One region of the Paenibacillus sp. UNC217MF genome, then DNA from elsewhere that is predicted to be linked to it. Evidence: predicted binding sites of a transcription regulator. Region 1 holds the regulator's gene; the other holds the start of a gene.
The links. The regulator LexA, encoded in region 1, represses DNA repair genes until DNA is damaged. The targets are predictions, from matches to a motif close to CGAACATATGTTCG.
Positions count from the first base shown of each region.

Region 2: the regulator LexA is predicted to act here: its motif matches at 3,628-3,641, upstream of BP95_RS0129045 (DNA polymerase IV).

Region 1 is NZ_KK366027.1:779,585-787,353, reverse strand. Features, by position in the region: gene BP95_RS0119515 (LysE family translocator) at 1-320, shown strand, start outside; gene BP95_RS0119510 (DUF817 domain-containing protein) at 380-1,198, opposite strand; gene lexA (transcriptional repressor LexA) at 1,573-2,202, opposite strand; gene BP95_RS0119500 (LysM peptidoglycan-binding domain-containing protein) at 2,479-2,841, shown strand; gene BP95_RS0119495 (DUF896 domain-containing protein) at 3,021-3,236, shown strand; gene BP95_RS0119490 (hypothetical protein) at 3,301-3,831, shown strand; gene BP95_RS0119485 (HAD family hydrolase) at 3,888-4,694, shown strand; gene BP95_RS0119480 (FixH family protein) at 4,981-5,427, shown strand; gene BP95_RS0119475 (1,2-dihydroxy-3-keto-5-methylthiopentene dioxygenase) at 5,555-6,097, opposite strand; gene metH (methionine synthase) at 6,263-7,769, shown strand, end outside.
Region 2 is NZ_KK366031.1:137,881-145,649, forward strand. Features, by position in the region: gene BP95_RS0129025 (MFS transporter) at 1-1,031, opposite strand, end outside; gene BP95_RS0129035 (TlpA family protein disulfide reductase) at 1,203-1,751, shown strand; gene cimA (citramalate synthase) at 1,834-3,447, opposite strand; gene BP95_RS0129045 (DNA polymerase IV) at 3,737-5,044, shown strand; gene BP95_RS0129050 (ferredoxin) at 5,160-5,393, shown strand; gene BP95_RS0129055 (CHASE2 domain-containing protein) at 5,657-7,513, shown strand; gene BP95_RS31655 (FecR family protein) at 7,606-7,769, shown strand, end outside.

The DNA of each region.
Region 1 (7,769 bases):
CATTTTTCAGTTCCTACCGAAATGGACTGCTCGTCGCTATATCGCCAGGTAATCTTGTGTTTTGGATTTCCGTTTTTGGTGCGGTGCTATCTGATTCGTATGATACGACACAACCGGCTAAATTTCTAATCGTAGGTGCAGGAATATTAGCTGGTATCCTCCTCCATGATGTTGGGTTGCTTGCCATTGTGGCTGTCACGAGAAGAGTAATGAGCCGAACTATGATTAAGCGGATGTCTATTATCGCAGGACTGATTTTATTTGGGTTCGCGGGGTATTTCTTATATGAGTTTTTAGTAGCAATTCAAGGAATACTGTAACAAAACCTAGAGCTGTTAGGGCTCTAGGTTTTTTGCTTTTGTATTTAAAAGATTGCGTTTTACTTCTGAAATGTCGACTCATTGAAGCGAGTATGACTATTTCTCTTGAAGTGTCCTCCTTTTACATGCTTCAGATGGGCGACGATCATGAAGGAAACGATGACAAGCAAAAACCATGAGCTGAATTTTCCCCACTTTACGAGATTCCAGCCGTTCGTCTGATGTGGATAATACCATGCGCCCAAGAAAGTCCCGATGTTTTCAGCCACCCATATAAAAAATCCGATTAAGACGAACGACAGAACAATCGGCATTCTTCGTGTCACGCCTAATACGGTATATTCCACGTAGGTTCTAAAGAAGATGACGAATAGCAAAATCATCAAAACCCAACGCAAATCGTAAATGAAGTGATGAGTCATGAAGTTGAAGTAAATCGCCGCACCTAGCGGAATCGTTAACCAAGCAGAAGGGTATCGATTTACCTTGACCTGCAGTCGTCGCCACGCTTGACATAAGTAACTTGCCACACTTGCGTACATAAATCCGCTATATAGAGGAACACCCAGTATTTTAGACCAACCGTCTTCCGGATAGCCCCATGATCCCATGTGGATTTTAAATATTTCAAGTGCAAGACCGATGAAATGGAACATACAGATTACTTTACATTCATCCATTGTTTCTATCCCAAACCGGATCATTAGAACCTGCGCCAAGATACAAACAAGCAATAGGAAATCATAGCGATGCATAAATGGAATGTCTATGATCTTCGTGAGTGCCAACATCGCGAAAATATAAGCGGGGAACAAGCAGGACATTGCCTGGTGCCAGCCAAAATTGAGGAATGATTTTAGTTTGAAAAAGTTATTCATAGTTATCTCCTACCTTGTGTTCGTGAAAATGAATTTTGAACAGTTATACGAGGTGTATCATTAGGTATTATCCTATTCAAATAAATACTTTTAGTCAATAAAAAATTATTGTTATACAATAAATATTTATTGCTAAAGTTGATGTGTGTATATATTCGATGTGGTATAAATCTCTCGAACGATTAGGGTTTATAAGAGTGAACAGTGGTGAGGTTGTTTCGATGAAGATAAGGAGAGAAAGTCGAATTTTATGAAGCTTCTTTTCTAGATGAGATTGTTCAGGTACTGTTCAGCAAATGATATGAAATAATAAGAAAGCAAAAATGCCTCGCTCCCTTCTTAAAAAGAAGAGAACGAGGCATCAATGTAATGTCTTAATGAAAATCACGGAACAAACCAATAACTTTGCCCAGAATCGTTACATGCTGTAAGCGAATCGGTTCATAGGTTGGATTCTCAGGCTGCAAGCGGATATGATCCTTCTCACGATAGAAAGTCTTAACCGTTGCTTCATCTTCTTCAGTCATGGCTACCACGATATCACCGTTGTTCGCTGTCTGCTGCTGACGCACGATGACAAAGTCGCCATTATGTATACCAGCCTCAATCATACTATTACCCATGACCGACAACATGAATACATTCTCGTCATCTCCCACCATATGCATAGGAAGAGGGAAGTAATCTTCAATATTCTCTGTTGCGGTAATTGGCTCGCCTGCAGTTACTTTCCCAACGACCGGCACGCGTGCGAAGGAGCGAGAGAAGTCTGTTGAACGTTCAGATTGATCATGGCTAAGCAGTTCAATAGCACGAGGCTTCGTAGGGTCACGTCGAATGAATCCCTTCTTCTCGAGTCGATCAAGATGACCGTGAACAGTGGAACTGGATGCTAGACCAACGGCTTCGCCTATTTCACGAACAGAAGGCGGATAACCTTTAGCTCGAACTTCATCACGTATAAAATCAAGGATAGCTTGTTGACGACTTGATATTTTAGACAAGGGTATCAACTCCAATGAATACTCTTTTGACAAAATTATACCACAGAACCTCCGTTCGTACAAACATAAGTTCTAAAGATTCTGAAGAAAAAGATTGTGAGAAGTTCGTAAATTACGAGAGAGAAACAAGAGAAAGTTAAATGAGGCTAAATGCTTATTTTTCGATAATATAAAAAGGGGAACGAACGTTCTAAAAAGGCATTGACTCAAACGTGTGTTCGTGTTAGATTAAATTATACAAGATAACAGAACAAGTGTTTGGGAGATGAGTCATTTATGATGTATACAACATATCGTTCAATCTATAAGGTGTCGACAACAGCTTCACAACCTATTCAGAAGAAGCGTTTGTTTCCTTTACGTGTTCGATTCATCATGAGCCTGATTGTATTGTTGTTCATTACTTGTGGAAGCATTGTTCAAGCGCTTGGCATGGATGATAGCCAAACGGAAATTGTAAATGGAGCTGCTGTGGAGCGCGTACTTGTTCAGCCTGGAGATACACTCTGGGGGATTGCATCCTCTTATAAGCCAGAACATACGGATACGCGTCAGTTTATATATGAAATCGTTGAGATGAATCAATTGAAAGGTGATATCTTACCGGCAGGAGAAGTATTGCTCGTTCCGATCCGATGAGTCGGGGTCATTGTCGAATTTACGGTTGAGAAGCTTTGCATTCCTATACATAAGAGCAGAAGGTAGGAGGCCCGAAGAGGCCTCTTTTTTGCGATATAAAAGCTTTCTTGCTGCTTGCTTGACAAGCTGTTACCTCCATGTCAAAGTAGAACATATGCTTACACACATGGAGGTACCTGATGAATATCGACAAGCTTATTGCACGAATTAATGAATTGGCCCGCAAACATAAGACAGTTGGGCTGAGCGATGAGGAAATGGAAGAACGCGCGAAACTGCGCGAGGAATATTTGGTTCTATTCCGCAAGCAGGTACGCAATCAATTAGACACTATTCGCTATGTAGAAGATGAAGAAGGAACAGATAACTCTGGATCGAACGGGATCGTTCATTAAATGAACCTTCATCGATAACGATGGATTCACATTATTCGTTTACTATACAGGGGGTTGCGAATTCATGTCTCGCAGTTGGGAACGTAAAGTCCGTCAAAATAGTGAAAAGTTAAACAAACAGCGAATGAAGCAAGGCAAGCCGACGTTCGCTGCTGGCAAGCCTGCACACGAAGAGTTTAAAGGACGCAGCTTCATTATGCCAATCGCTTTAATCGCCTTCGCCATTATGTATGGATTGTTGGGCGGTATCATTACGGACAATCAATATCCAACTCTATATTGGATCACAATCGTGTGTTACGTCGGATTGGGGATTATATTATTCCTGAGAAGACCATTTCTTCGTGTTGGAGCAGGTGAGGTATCTACGATTCGCTGGAATCGTCTCCGTACTCTGTCTGCAAAGGATATGAAGAAAATTGCGATCCAACCTGGTTATGTTGTTATTGAACACACGGGGAAAGGTGCGAATTGGATTTTCTCGCGAGTGCTGAATCGTTATGATACGAATGCAATGGGGGAACGTCTTCGTTCCTTCGCAAATCAACATAAGATTGAATTCGAAGATACATCGAAGAAAGACTCGAAAAAATAGAGAAATCCGATATAGAGGATTCGTTATCATTGTCGCTGTGATGGGAGAGATGAAACTTGGCTATTCGTGCTGTACTGTTCGACCTGGATGATACTTTGTTATGGGATGAGCGTTGTGTTGAGGAAGCTTTTGCTGCAACTTGTAAATACGCGCAAGATAAGACTGGGGTCAATGTAGAACAATTGGAAGCATTGGTTCGTCAAGCTGCTCGTGAATTGTTTGCCTCTTATGAGACTTATCCTTTCACACAGAATATTGGGATTAATCCCTTTGAAGCGCTGTGGGGGAGATTTGCAGAGGGAGAACATCCTGAATTTCGATTGTTGGAACAGCTTGCGCCGATGTATCGACAATCTGCATGGACACAAGGTCTTCAAGCCGCTGGTCAACCTGATGATGCATTAGGTGCCGAGCTGGCGGAGCGATTTATGAGTGAACGTCGTTCTCGTTCGTATGTGTACGATGAGACTTATGAGGTGCTGCGACAATTGATTGCGCAATATCCACTATTGTTGTTAACGAACGGATCGCCTGATTTGCAGCAGGAGAAGCTGAATGGAGAGCGTGAGCTTCTATCCTATTTCGATCATATCGTTATCTCTGGACATCATCCACAAGGGAAGCCTGATCCAGAACTGTTCAAGCACACGATGTCATTGCTCGGCATCGAACCGCATGAAGGGATCATGATTGGCGACAAATTAACGACGGATATTCTAGGCGCGCAGAATGTTGGCATGCATCATGCGTGGCTGAACCGCAAAGGCGTTGAATTGTCTGGCAATATTCACCCTGAATATACGATTGCAAGCTTGCGTGAAATTGAGCAAATTATTGATGAGATAAATTCGAAGGAATCATAAATCGGCGGGGATGTAATTACTTACTCCGCGTGTATGACAAAGAGGCCTGTGGGAACACAGGCCTTTTTGATATACGGTAATCTTCGCGAGGTGTCGGCAAGATTAGTGTGAGTGCCTTGATTTGATTACCCTCCACATGAAACTACAAGGGTAAATGTGACAAATGTCATAGGATCGTCACACAATGATGCTCATTATAGCCCAATGGAGTCATGAGGAATTGGAGAATGCTGTCTATAATGTGATACGATAAATCTAGGATACAGTTGAGGAGTGAACGACGATTATGTTCAACAATAAGAGTAAATTAATCGTACTAACAATGGCAATAGGAGCAATGCTATTAGCCGGTTGTGGAAATAGCTCGTCAGCAGGTGGCGGTCATGAAGGACATGCAGGTCATGGCTCCAGTGATAAACAAGACAGCAAAAATGAGATGCGAGCAATGATTAAGGTAAACTTGCAAGTGCCGGAAGAAATCAAAATCAATGAAGCTGTCACCATCTCTGCACAGGTCACACAAGAAGAGAAAGAGGTAGATGATGCAGATAAAGTAGAGTTCGAGTTGTGGCTGGATGGGGCTGACCACGAGAAGATTGAGGGGAAGCTCACGAAAGATGGCACGTATCAGATTGAGAAAACGTTTGATAAGGCTGGTACCTACACGGTCATTTCTCATGTGACTGCTCGTGACATGCACTCGATGCCGAAGAAGCAATTTACTGTAAAATAAGAATCTAAATACATAACAAGAATTTATGCGAAGAAGGGGCAGCCTCAGAAGATCCAAATCGGGATCTTGTGGGGCTGCCCCTCTTAATATCAGTAATGGGACGTTTTTTATCGATTATGATTCCGAATTAGGCCTGTTGGAAAGTAGGATCCGAATACGGATGCGCGATCCATCCTTCTGTTTCAATGAATAGTCGAACTGCAACAATTTGACGATTATCCATCAGAGTGAAGTAGTGCGGCTTTTCTTCAGGGACGGAAATTACATCCCCAGCCTCCAATTCAACATCCATATAACCAATGTCGTCGCTTCCCTTAATTATGAAAATACCATTTCCGGCCGTAATAGCTCTTACTTCGTCTTCTGTGTGCGTGTGAACCTGTTCAAATTTCTTTAGCAGCTCTTCGATATTGGGAGTAGCGTCTGATAAAGAAATCAAATCCCACGTACGATAGCCTCGTCTTTCAGCCAAATCACGGATTTCTCCTTCATACGTGTCTATAATGGCTTGCTTCTCTTCATCGGATAGTACGTACTTATCACGCAAAGATGGGGCAAGTTTGTTCGGATCCCAGTGTTCATACAGCACTCCTTGCGCTGATAGGAAAGAACGAACTTTTTCTTCGCCACTTATGATTTCGTTCGTGTTTCGGATACGTACCTGTGCCATTTGCAAAATCCCCCGTTTCCCAATGCGATTTATTTATTTAATTATAGTACAGAGGAAATGTTTGGGCAAGAAACATTTTACGATGACTCATTCATGAGTCTTTTCTAATCGGATCACATCTGCTAAACTAGGGTTTAACGTTTAAGACAGAGGGTGGGCAGAGCGATGAAAACGAGAACGATACAGGAACAACTACAAGAACGCATTCTCATTTTAGACGGTGCAATGGGCACGATGATCCAACAAGCCGATTTAACGCCACAGGACTTTGGAGGCGAACAATTGGATGGGTGCAATGAGATGTTAGTCCTGACACGTCCAGATGTCATTTCTAGAATACACGAACAATATTTAGAAGCGGGCGCAGACATATTAGAGACAAATACGTTCGGGGCCACCAGTATCGTGCTTGCCGATTATGATATTGCTGATCAGGCACGTGAGTTGAACGTTGCCGCGGCTAAGCTTGCTGTCGAGGCAGCTGCAAAATACAGCACACCAGAATGGCCGCGTTTCGTTGCCGGTGCTATGGGGCCGACGACGAAGACTTTATCGGTTACCGGCGGGGTAACATTTGATGAGCTAATTGACAGCTATTATGAACAGGCAGTCGCGCTTATTGAAACAGGCGTTCATGCGCTCCTATTGGAGACTTCACAGGATACGTTGAACGTTAAGGCGGGTTCGATTGCGATTCAACGGGCATTCGAGTCTACGGGCATCACGCTGCCGCTCATGATATCGGGGACGATCGAGCCGATGGGGACAACGCTTGCTGGTCAAAATATTGAATCATTCTACATCTCCCTAGAGCATTTGAAGCCAATCTCGATCGGATTAAACTGTGCGACTGGGCCGGAATTCATGCGCGATCACTTGCGTACCCTTGCTTCCATCGCGAACTCTGCGATCAGTTGCTATCCAAATGCAGGGCTTCCCGATGAGAATGGTCACTATCATGAATCACCAGAATCGCTTGCCCGCAAAATCGCAACCTTTGCTGAGCAGGGCTGGCTGAATATTGCAGGGGGATGCTGTGGAACAACACCTGAACATATTCGCGTACTAAGAGAGACATTGCTCGAATATGCTCCACGTACTGCATTCGGCGAACATCCTCCGGCTGTATCCGGGATTGAGACGGTATATGTGGAAAATGAGAGCCGCCCTTATATGGTAGGGGAACGTACAAATGTTCTCGGCTCGCGCAAATTCAAGCGATTGATCGCTGAAGGTAAAATCGAAGAAGCCGCTGAAGTCGCACGTGCACAGGTGAAAAATGGAGCACATGTCATCGATGTGTGCGTTCAGGATCCAGATCGCGACGAAGCTCTTGATATGAAGGAATTTCTGCAGGAAGTTGTAAAGAAGGTTAAGGCACCGCTCGTCATAGATACGACAGATGCCAAGGTATTGGAACTGGCGTTGAAGTATTCGCAAGGGAAAGCGATTATTAACTCTGTTAACTTAGAGGACGGACTAGAGAAATTCGACCATGTCGTACCGCTTGTTCATCGTTATGGTGCCACCTTGGTTGTAGGTACGATTGATGAACGTGGTCAAGCGATTACGCGTGGAGATAAACTTGAGGTGGCGAAGCGATCCTTCGACATCCTTGTAAATGATTATGGTATACAGCCTGAAAACATTATCTTCGACCCACTCGTGTTTC
Region 2 (7,769 bases), on a different contig from region 1:
CCGCGCTCAGCCTTCTCCACGCTGCCCGTAATCATCGTATTGAGACAAGGCAGCAGCATGCCAGTACCTATACTACTTATTGTAATTAACGCAATGAACCAATAGACCTGCTTATGGAACATAATGGTGAGTCCCAATGACAGAGACATAAGAACAAGCCCGATGATCATCATTCGCCGGATAAGTATGCCGTTCTTCTTGATTACGCTGCCTGTGATAAATGCAGTCGTTACGATGCCAAGCAAAGGGATTGCCAGTACAAGACCCTTCACAACGCCTTGGATGGAATACGGCTTTTCCTCTAATATATCGGATAGATAAATCAAAATGCCAAACAAAATGAATAAGGCGAGCGACCCTGCAAAAAATGCGGGGATGAGCCATCGTCCCATTTTCTTAAATATGGAGCCGACATTATGCAAATAAGTTTTGAGTGGGGTTGGCTCCTTTTGGCGTTTGGGCTCTTTAATGAGCCAGATAATGGCCACAAGCGAGAGCGCGCAAAAACATGGGAATGCAAAAAAAGGAGCGGTCCATGTCCAGAGAGCAAGCGCAGCGCCAAGAATCGGACTAATAACTTTGCCAGCTCCGTTCGATGCTTCAATTAAGCCCATGGCTTTGCTCTCTTCGGCATCCTTATACAAATCCCCTACGAGGGCCATGGCGATAGGTGCAGTTCCTGCTGCACCCAAGCCTTGAACTGCTCGTGAACTAATGAGCAGTGGATAGGAGTTCCACAACGCGCCAAGGCCGGTGAACACCCCGGCAATCCCATAGATGAGAAGACCAGGTATGATAATCTTCTTGCGGCCATAGCGATCGGATAAGTATCCAGCGACCGGGATAATAATGGCGGCAGACAGTGAGAACAAGGTGATGATGAAGCTTGTCTGCAGGGAAGTTAATCCGAGATTGCGCTTCACCTCGGGCAGAATGGGCACGAGCATGGAATTGCCCAATACCATAACAAGCGGGACAGTTGCTAACGCTGCATATTCAATCCATAATGGCCTTGATTGTTGAGATGCCATATATCATCTTTCCTTCGCGAGTAGTCATATTTCAATTATTCGTTACTGTGCCCGCATAATTAGGTTGGCATACGTAAGTTTGCTCAGAAAGCTATTGTGGGGAATCGTATTTTTGCTGGAAAAAGGGTACAATATGAACACGGAACAAGACGCGAACAAGGAGAATCAAGAATGAAAAAAAGTCTAATATTGCTTGTAGTGAGTGTTGCGCTCATTGGAATCGCGATATGGAACAATTACGATAAGTCAGACACTACCGCTTCCATGAATGACACACCGACTAAGATTGGCGGACAAGTAGGGCAGTTAGCACCGTCCATATCACTGGATGTGCTTGGCGGTCAGAATCCGATTACAGTTGGTGGCAAGCAGGATAAGCCGATTTTTGTAAACTTCTGGGCTTCATGGTGCGATCCATGCAAGGCAGAGGCACCTGATTTAGTGAAGCTGCATGATAAATACAAGGATAAGCTGTTGATGGTATCGATCAATGTGACCGCTCATGATACGGAGGAAGGAGCCAAAGAATTCGTGTCTGCCTTTGGATTCACGAATCCAGTGCTCTTGGATACCGCGGGGAAAGCTTTCAAGGCGTATAACGGAATTGGATTTCCTACCAATGTATTGCTGGATAAGAATGGGGTAATCCGGCAGCGTTACGATGGCATAAGACCTCCAGCTGAATTAGAAAAAGCGATTCAACAAGTCATAGAGGAATAGAAAAACGAAAAATGAAAACAGCCGTAACCTCTTCGTTAAAGTGGTTATGGCTGTTTTCGTATTCCGGATATATCGCATTTTATTAGTGATTGACGAGTCCGACTTGTTCTTTTCGTTCAGCGGATGTAGCGACTTTCTCTTGACCGATGAGTGCATAACGAATACTGTCAATAAGTGCTTCCCAGCTCGCTTCGATGACGTTGCTGGAGACGCCAACCGTACTCCACGTATTGCGCGAGTCTGTTGATTCGATAAGCACGCGTACCTTGGCAGCCGTCGTATTATTCTCATCGAGCACCCTTACCTTGTAATCGGTGAGGTGCATGTCGGCGATGGAAGGGTAGTGACGGCTCAGTGCTTTGCGCAATGCGCTGTCGAGAGCGTTCACAGGACCGTTGCCTTCTGCAGCCATGTAGATCGACTCGTCATCAATTTGCAGCTTCACAATCGCTTCCGATACAACGGAGCGTAATGAAGATTTTTCAACTAGTATTTTGAAAGATTCGAATGTAAATGGATCTTCGGCTTGACCTGTAGCCTGGCGCAACAACAGCTCCAACGAAGCGTCAGCACCTTCGAATTGATATCCCTGATGCTCAAGCTCCTTGATTTTCTCCATAATGGCCCTCGTTTCAGGCTTCGTAGGGTCAAGCTCATAGCCCAATTGTTGTGCTTTGGATAGTACATTGCTCTGCCCTGCTAGTTCTGAGACGAGAATTCGCTGCTTGTTGCCAACCAGCTCAGGCACGATATGCTCGTAGGTACGGGCATCCTTCATAATCGCGGACACGTGGATTCCACCCTTGTGGGCGAAGGCTGCATTGCCGACATAAGGCTGATTCACAGGCATCGTGACGTTGGCAATTTCGCTGATATAGCGTGCAGCAGGTGTCAACGATTGTAGTTGCTCTGCGTCAATACAAGAATAGCCCATCTTCAATTGAAGTGTTGGGATGATCGAGCACAAATTGGCATTGCCGCATCTCTCGCCATATCCGTTAATGGTGCCCTGCACTTGGGTAACACCCGCCTCTACCGCAGCAAGTGTGTTCGCTACAGCAAGCTCACAATCATTATGAGTATGAATGCCGAGCTTCACTTGGACGTGATTGTGTACGTCACGAATAATACTGCCGATCTCGCCAGGAAGCGTTCCGCCATTCGTATCGCACATAACGACCCAATCAACTCCGGCTTCTTGCGCCTTGCGTAGTACAGCAAGCGCATATTCTGTATTGTTCTTGTATCCGTCGAAGAAGTGCTCAGCATCCAACATGACTTCAAGCCCTGCTCGCTTCAGATAGGCGATGGAATCATAGATCATAGCTAGGTTCTCATCCAGCGTAGTTTGCAGCGCAGTGTGTACGTGGAAGTCCCATGACTTCCCGACAAGCGTTGCGGCAGGAACGTTCGCTTCGATTATCCGATTAAGGTTCGAATCCTGTTCGGCCATTGAGTCTTTGCGGCGAGTGCTGCCGAATGCTGTTAGCTTCGCATTCCATGAATATGCCGCTACTCGTTTGAAAAATTCTATATCCTTGCCATTGCTGCCTGGAATGCCGCCTTCAATGTATGTGACGCCAAGCGCATCAAGTTTGCGCGCGATCTTGATCTTATCGTCTGCAGACAAGCTAATCCCTTCGCCTTGGGTGCCGTCGCGAAGTGTAGTGTCAAAAATAGAAATGACTTTCGACATTCTCGGAACCTCCTTCAGTTTTGCAAGGATGAATATGGAAATAACTATTTCCCTATTATAGCACTGCTTTTTTGCTTGTATAGACGTATTTTCATAAATGAATCACTGTTTTTTTTCCAACGGGAGTCTTGAATGAGGCTTGCAACCGATCAGAGATATCGGTAAGCTTAAGAATTAGGAAGAACAATTGTTCGAATAGATGAATTGATCGATTAACGAATCTGTATATATTTTACAATTAAATTATGGATGAGAGGTATCATTAATATGTTAGGAAGGAGGACAGTGTATGAACGAGAACGAAACCTCGCGTGATAACATACAACAATATTATCCGACCAAGGGTCGCGTCATTCTGCATCTCGATATGAATGCCTTCTATTGCTCTGTACATGCCGCAGAGGAGCCGGAGAAGTATCTGGGGAAGCCAACAGCAGTTGCAGGAAGTATGGAATTGCGCAAGGGGATCATTGTTACTTGTTCTTATGCAGCCCGTAAGCTTGGTATTCGAACAGGAATGCATGTAAAGCAGGCGATGCGGCTATGTCCTCACTTGATTGTCATTCGTCCAGATTTTTATTTATATCGGAAGTACTCGAGAGCCTTTATAGACATTGCACGCAGCTATACCCCACTGGTGGAAGTGGTATCGATTGATGAGTGTTATATGGATATTACTGGATCCAAAATATTCGGAACACCGCTCGATATCGCGAATGAACTTCAGACACGAATCCGGGAAGAATTAAGTTTGCCTTGCTCTATAGGTGTCGCGCCTAATAAGCTGCTGGCGAAGATGGCCTCTGATATGAAGAAGCCAAACGGCATAACGATCCTTCGAATCCGAGATGTACCTCAGCAATTGTGGCACAGGCCATGCGGGGAGTTGTTCGGCATTGGGCGGAAGACTGCAGATAAGCTGTCACGGGCAGGAATACGAACCATCGGAGAGCTTGCCCATGCTGATGAGGGGAGACTTGTTTCTTTATTTGGCATACAGGGACATTGGATGAAGCAGGCGGCACATGGTTTGGATGACGGGCAGGTGAAGGCGGAACGCGAACAGAGCAAATCGATCGGTCATACGACCACTTTGCCTAGGGATGTGGAATCGAAGGAAGAAGTAAGAAGGGTTCTGCTGAACTTGGCTGATCAAGTTGCTCGTCGGATCAGGAAGCAGAAGTTGATGGCGCAAACGGTGCAGCTTACGATTCGTAATCCGGAAATGAAGACGATTACGAGGTCGAGCACGCTTCAAGGGCCGACAGATGATGCGGACATCTTGTTGGATGAAGCATGGAAGCTCTATGAACGACATTGGACTTCAGGCAGCCCTATTCGACTGCTGGGGATTACGGGTCAAAATCTAGTACCGAAGCAAGAGGCAGCCGTTCAGTTGGATCTGTTCGACTTCGAGCGGCAGCCGAAGCGGGAGCAATTGATAGAGACGATGGATCGGATTCGAGATAAATATGGAGAGAATGCGATTGTTACGTTAGGAATGATAGGGGATGATCCATCCTCATTGCTTCGCAACCATCGTGTACGAGGGACTTCACTCCAGACGGATACGCTGCATGAATCAGGCGACGAATAATAATTTCCAAATCATTTAAAAAAGTTGGAAATCGTTTGAATTCCAAGCTTGTTTGTATTATATTGATAACGGAGGAACCAAGAAGATCTGTAACATTACAGGAGGGAACTAACCAATGGCAAAATATACTTGGGTTGATAAAGACACATGCATCGCTTGTGGCGCATGTGGAGCTACTGCACCTGACATTTACGACTACGACGATGAAGGTATCGCAGAAGTTATTTATGAAGGTGATAACAACCAAGGGGTAACCGCTATCCCTGACGATCTGTTCGACGATCTGCAAGATGCTGCAGATGGCTGCCCAACAGATTCTATTAAGATTGCGGACGCACCATTTAACTAACCTACTGCAAGCTGTATACTCACATAGAGAGAGAATACCTACACGATCCCCGCGCCTCCCGCGGGGATTTTATTATATCTGCTCACCCCATCTAATTACTGCGTCAAAGCAAAAATTCGCAAAATTCGACAAAATTCAACTTGAAATTGCCCATATCATCGTATACGCTCATACAATATGATAGATTAAATATAGCAGAGTATATCAAACTGTAATTCTCAATATATGGGTTCATGCCTTCAAATGAAGCAGGTGATATCGAAATGAAAAAATTTGCCGTCCCGTCATTGGTTGTTATGATACTGACGATGGTTACGGTATATGGGTACAGTAATGGGACAGGCGGCGTGTTTCATATGGCAGAGCAGGCATTTCGTGATGCCTTGCGTACGAAGAGTATTGAAGAACGCCAACCAGATGATCGAATTAAGATGATTACGATTGATGAGCCTTCCTTGGCACAGATGGGCTCTTTCCCATGGCCACGATCCCATTATGCTGAATTAAGCGCGAAGTTGATGAAGGCTGGAGCTAGGGCGGTCATCATCGATATACTTATGCTAGATCCTTCCCAGAATGAGAGGGACGACCGAACCTTATCTGAGCAATTGAATACATATCCAACCATTTATTTGCCCGTGCAAGTATCCCTTCTTCCCTTACAGGAACATGCGGATTCTCTCCGGGCGGAAAGTGTGGAACGGCCTCCATCCTCCATTCAAATTGGTGAAAGTCAGCTTGGACATGTGAATGTACTGCCTGATGGAGATGGTGTTATCCGCAAAATCTGTCTTGGCATTCCGGATGAGCGGGGAAGTATGATTCCCTCGATTGATATTTTAGCGGCGAATCAGCTGCTGCCGGAAAATGAACAGATTTCATGGGATGAGACAAGTGGAACATGGTATAGAGGAGCAAAGCGAATTCCAACTGATGATCGTGGGCAAGCTGCTTTTGATTATTTCTCTTCTATATATGGAAGCAGTGAGGAGGACGTGGACGGATATGACCGTCAGTCATTCGCTGATGTATGGAATGGCACGGTTGATCCTTCTTATTATAAGGATTCTGTCGTGCTGATAGGTCCATATGCTGCGTCTTTGAGCGACCGGCATATGACACCGCTTAGTCGATCCATGACATTGTATGGTGTTGAGATTCACGCGAATATGGTTCAATCCCTGGTAGAAGGCCGCTTCTATAAGGAAGCGCCAATCGCATGGAACGTTCTTGCCTTGTTCATTGGCATTGGTGCCGTAGTCTGGAGTGCATCGCGAATTCGGGGAATTCGAGGGGCAGCAGCTACTATAGGCATCGTCTTGCTATTTACGCTCATATGGATTGGGATTTACGAGAGCGGCTCTGTCTTCATTCCTTACTTTACCGAATTGTGTGGAATGGGGGCTTCTTATATTCTCATTGTCGCTTACCGTGGTCGGGAGGAACGGAGAGCAAGACAGCATGTTGAAGATCTATTCGGCAGATATGTATCACCCTCCGTAGTAACGAAGCTGTTGGAATCACATGAGCCTGTTAAGGCAGGTGGGGTACGCACGGATATTACAGTGATGTTCATTGATGTTAGAGGATTTACCCCATTGTCAGAACGATTGGCACCAGAGTCAACGCTTCAGCTCTTGAATCAATATTTGCATCTGTGCGCTGACACGATATTTAAGCACAATGGGACATTAGATAAATTTATGGGTGATGGCGTTATGGCGATCTTCGGAGCTCCATATCACCTTGATAATCATGCGGATCATGCAGTGCGTGCCGCATTAGAGCTTCAGCGCTGTGCTGAGGAATTGCGTGCACGGCTAGCGGAAGGTATTGAGCTTAGTGATCGATTTGGGATCGGCATTGGCATTCAGAGTGGGGAAGCGATTGTGGGCAATGTTGGTTCAGAGAAGCTACGCTTGGACTACACGGCGATTGGAGATAGCGTCAATGTGGCTTCACGCTTAGAATCAAGGGCTTTACCAGGGCAAATCGTGGTTGGGGAAGGTACGTACGTGCGAATATGCAATCGCTTCGACCTGGCAAAGATTGGACCCCTCCAATTAAAGGGGAAGTCCGAAGAAGTAATGGCATATGAAGTGTTATCAGAACGAGAATGAGTCAGAACGAAGGGGACCCGTCAGTATGTTCATGCTGACGTTGTCTGACACCTGAATTATATGTGATGTAAGGAGAGCATGGAGGAATGCAAATGAATCGCTTGTTGCAAAGCAGCCTCGCCTGTATGGTTGTATTTTTCACTCTATTTGGAACTGGATCATGGGGAACCGTGTACGGTGCAGAGGCTCCTGCCAAAGCTGTACGAGTAGGTGTTGTGAAGGAATGGAAGGGCAGTGTATACGTAACGAAGGCAGG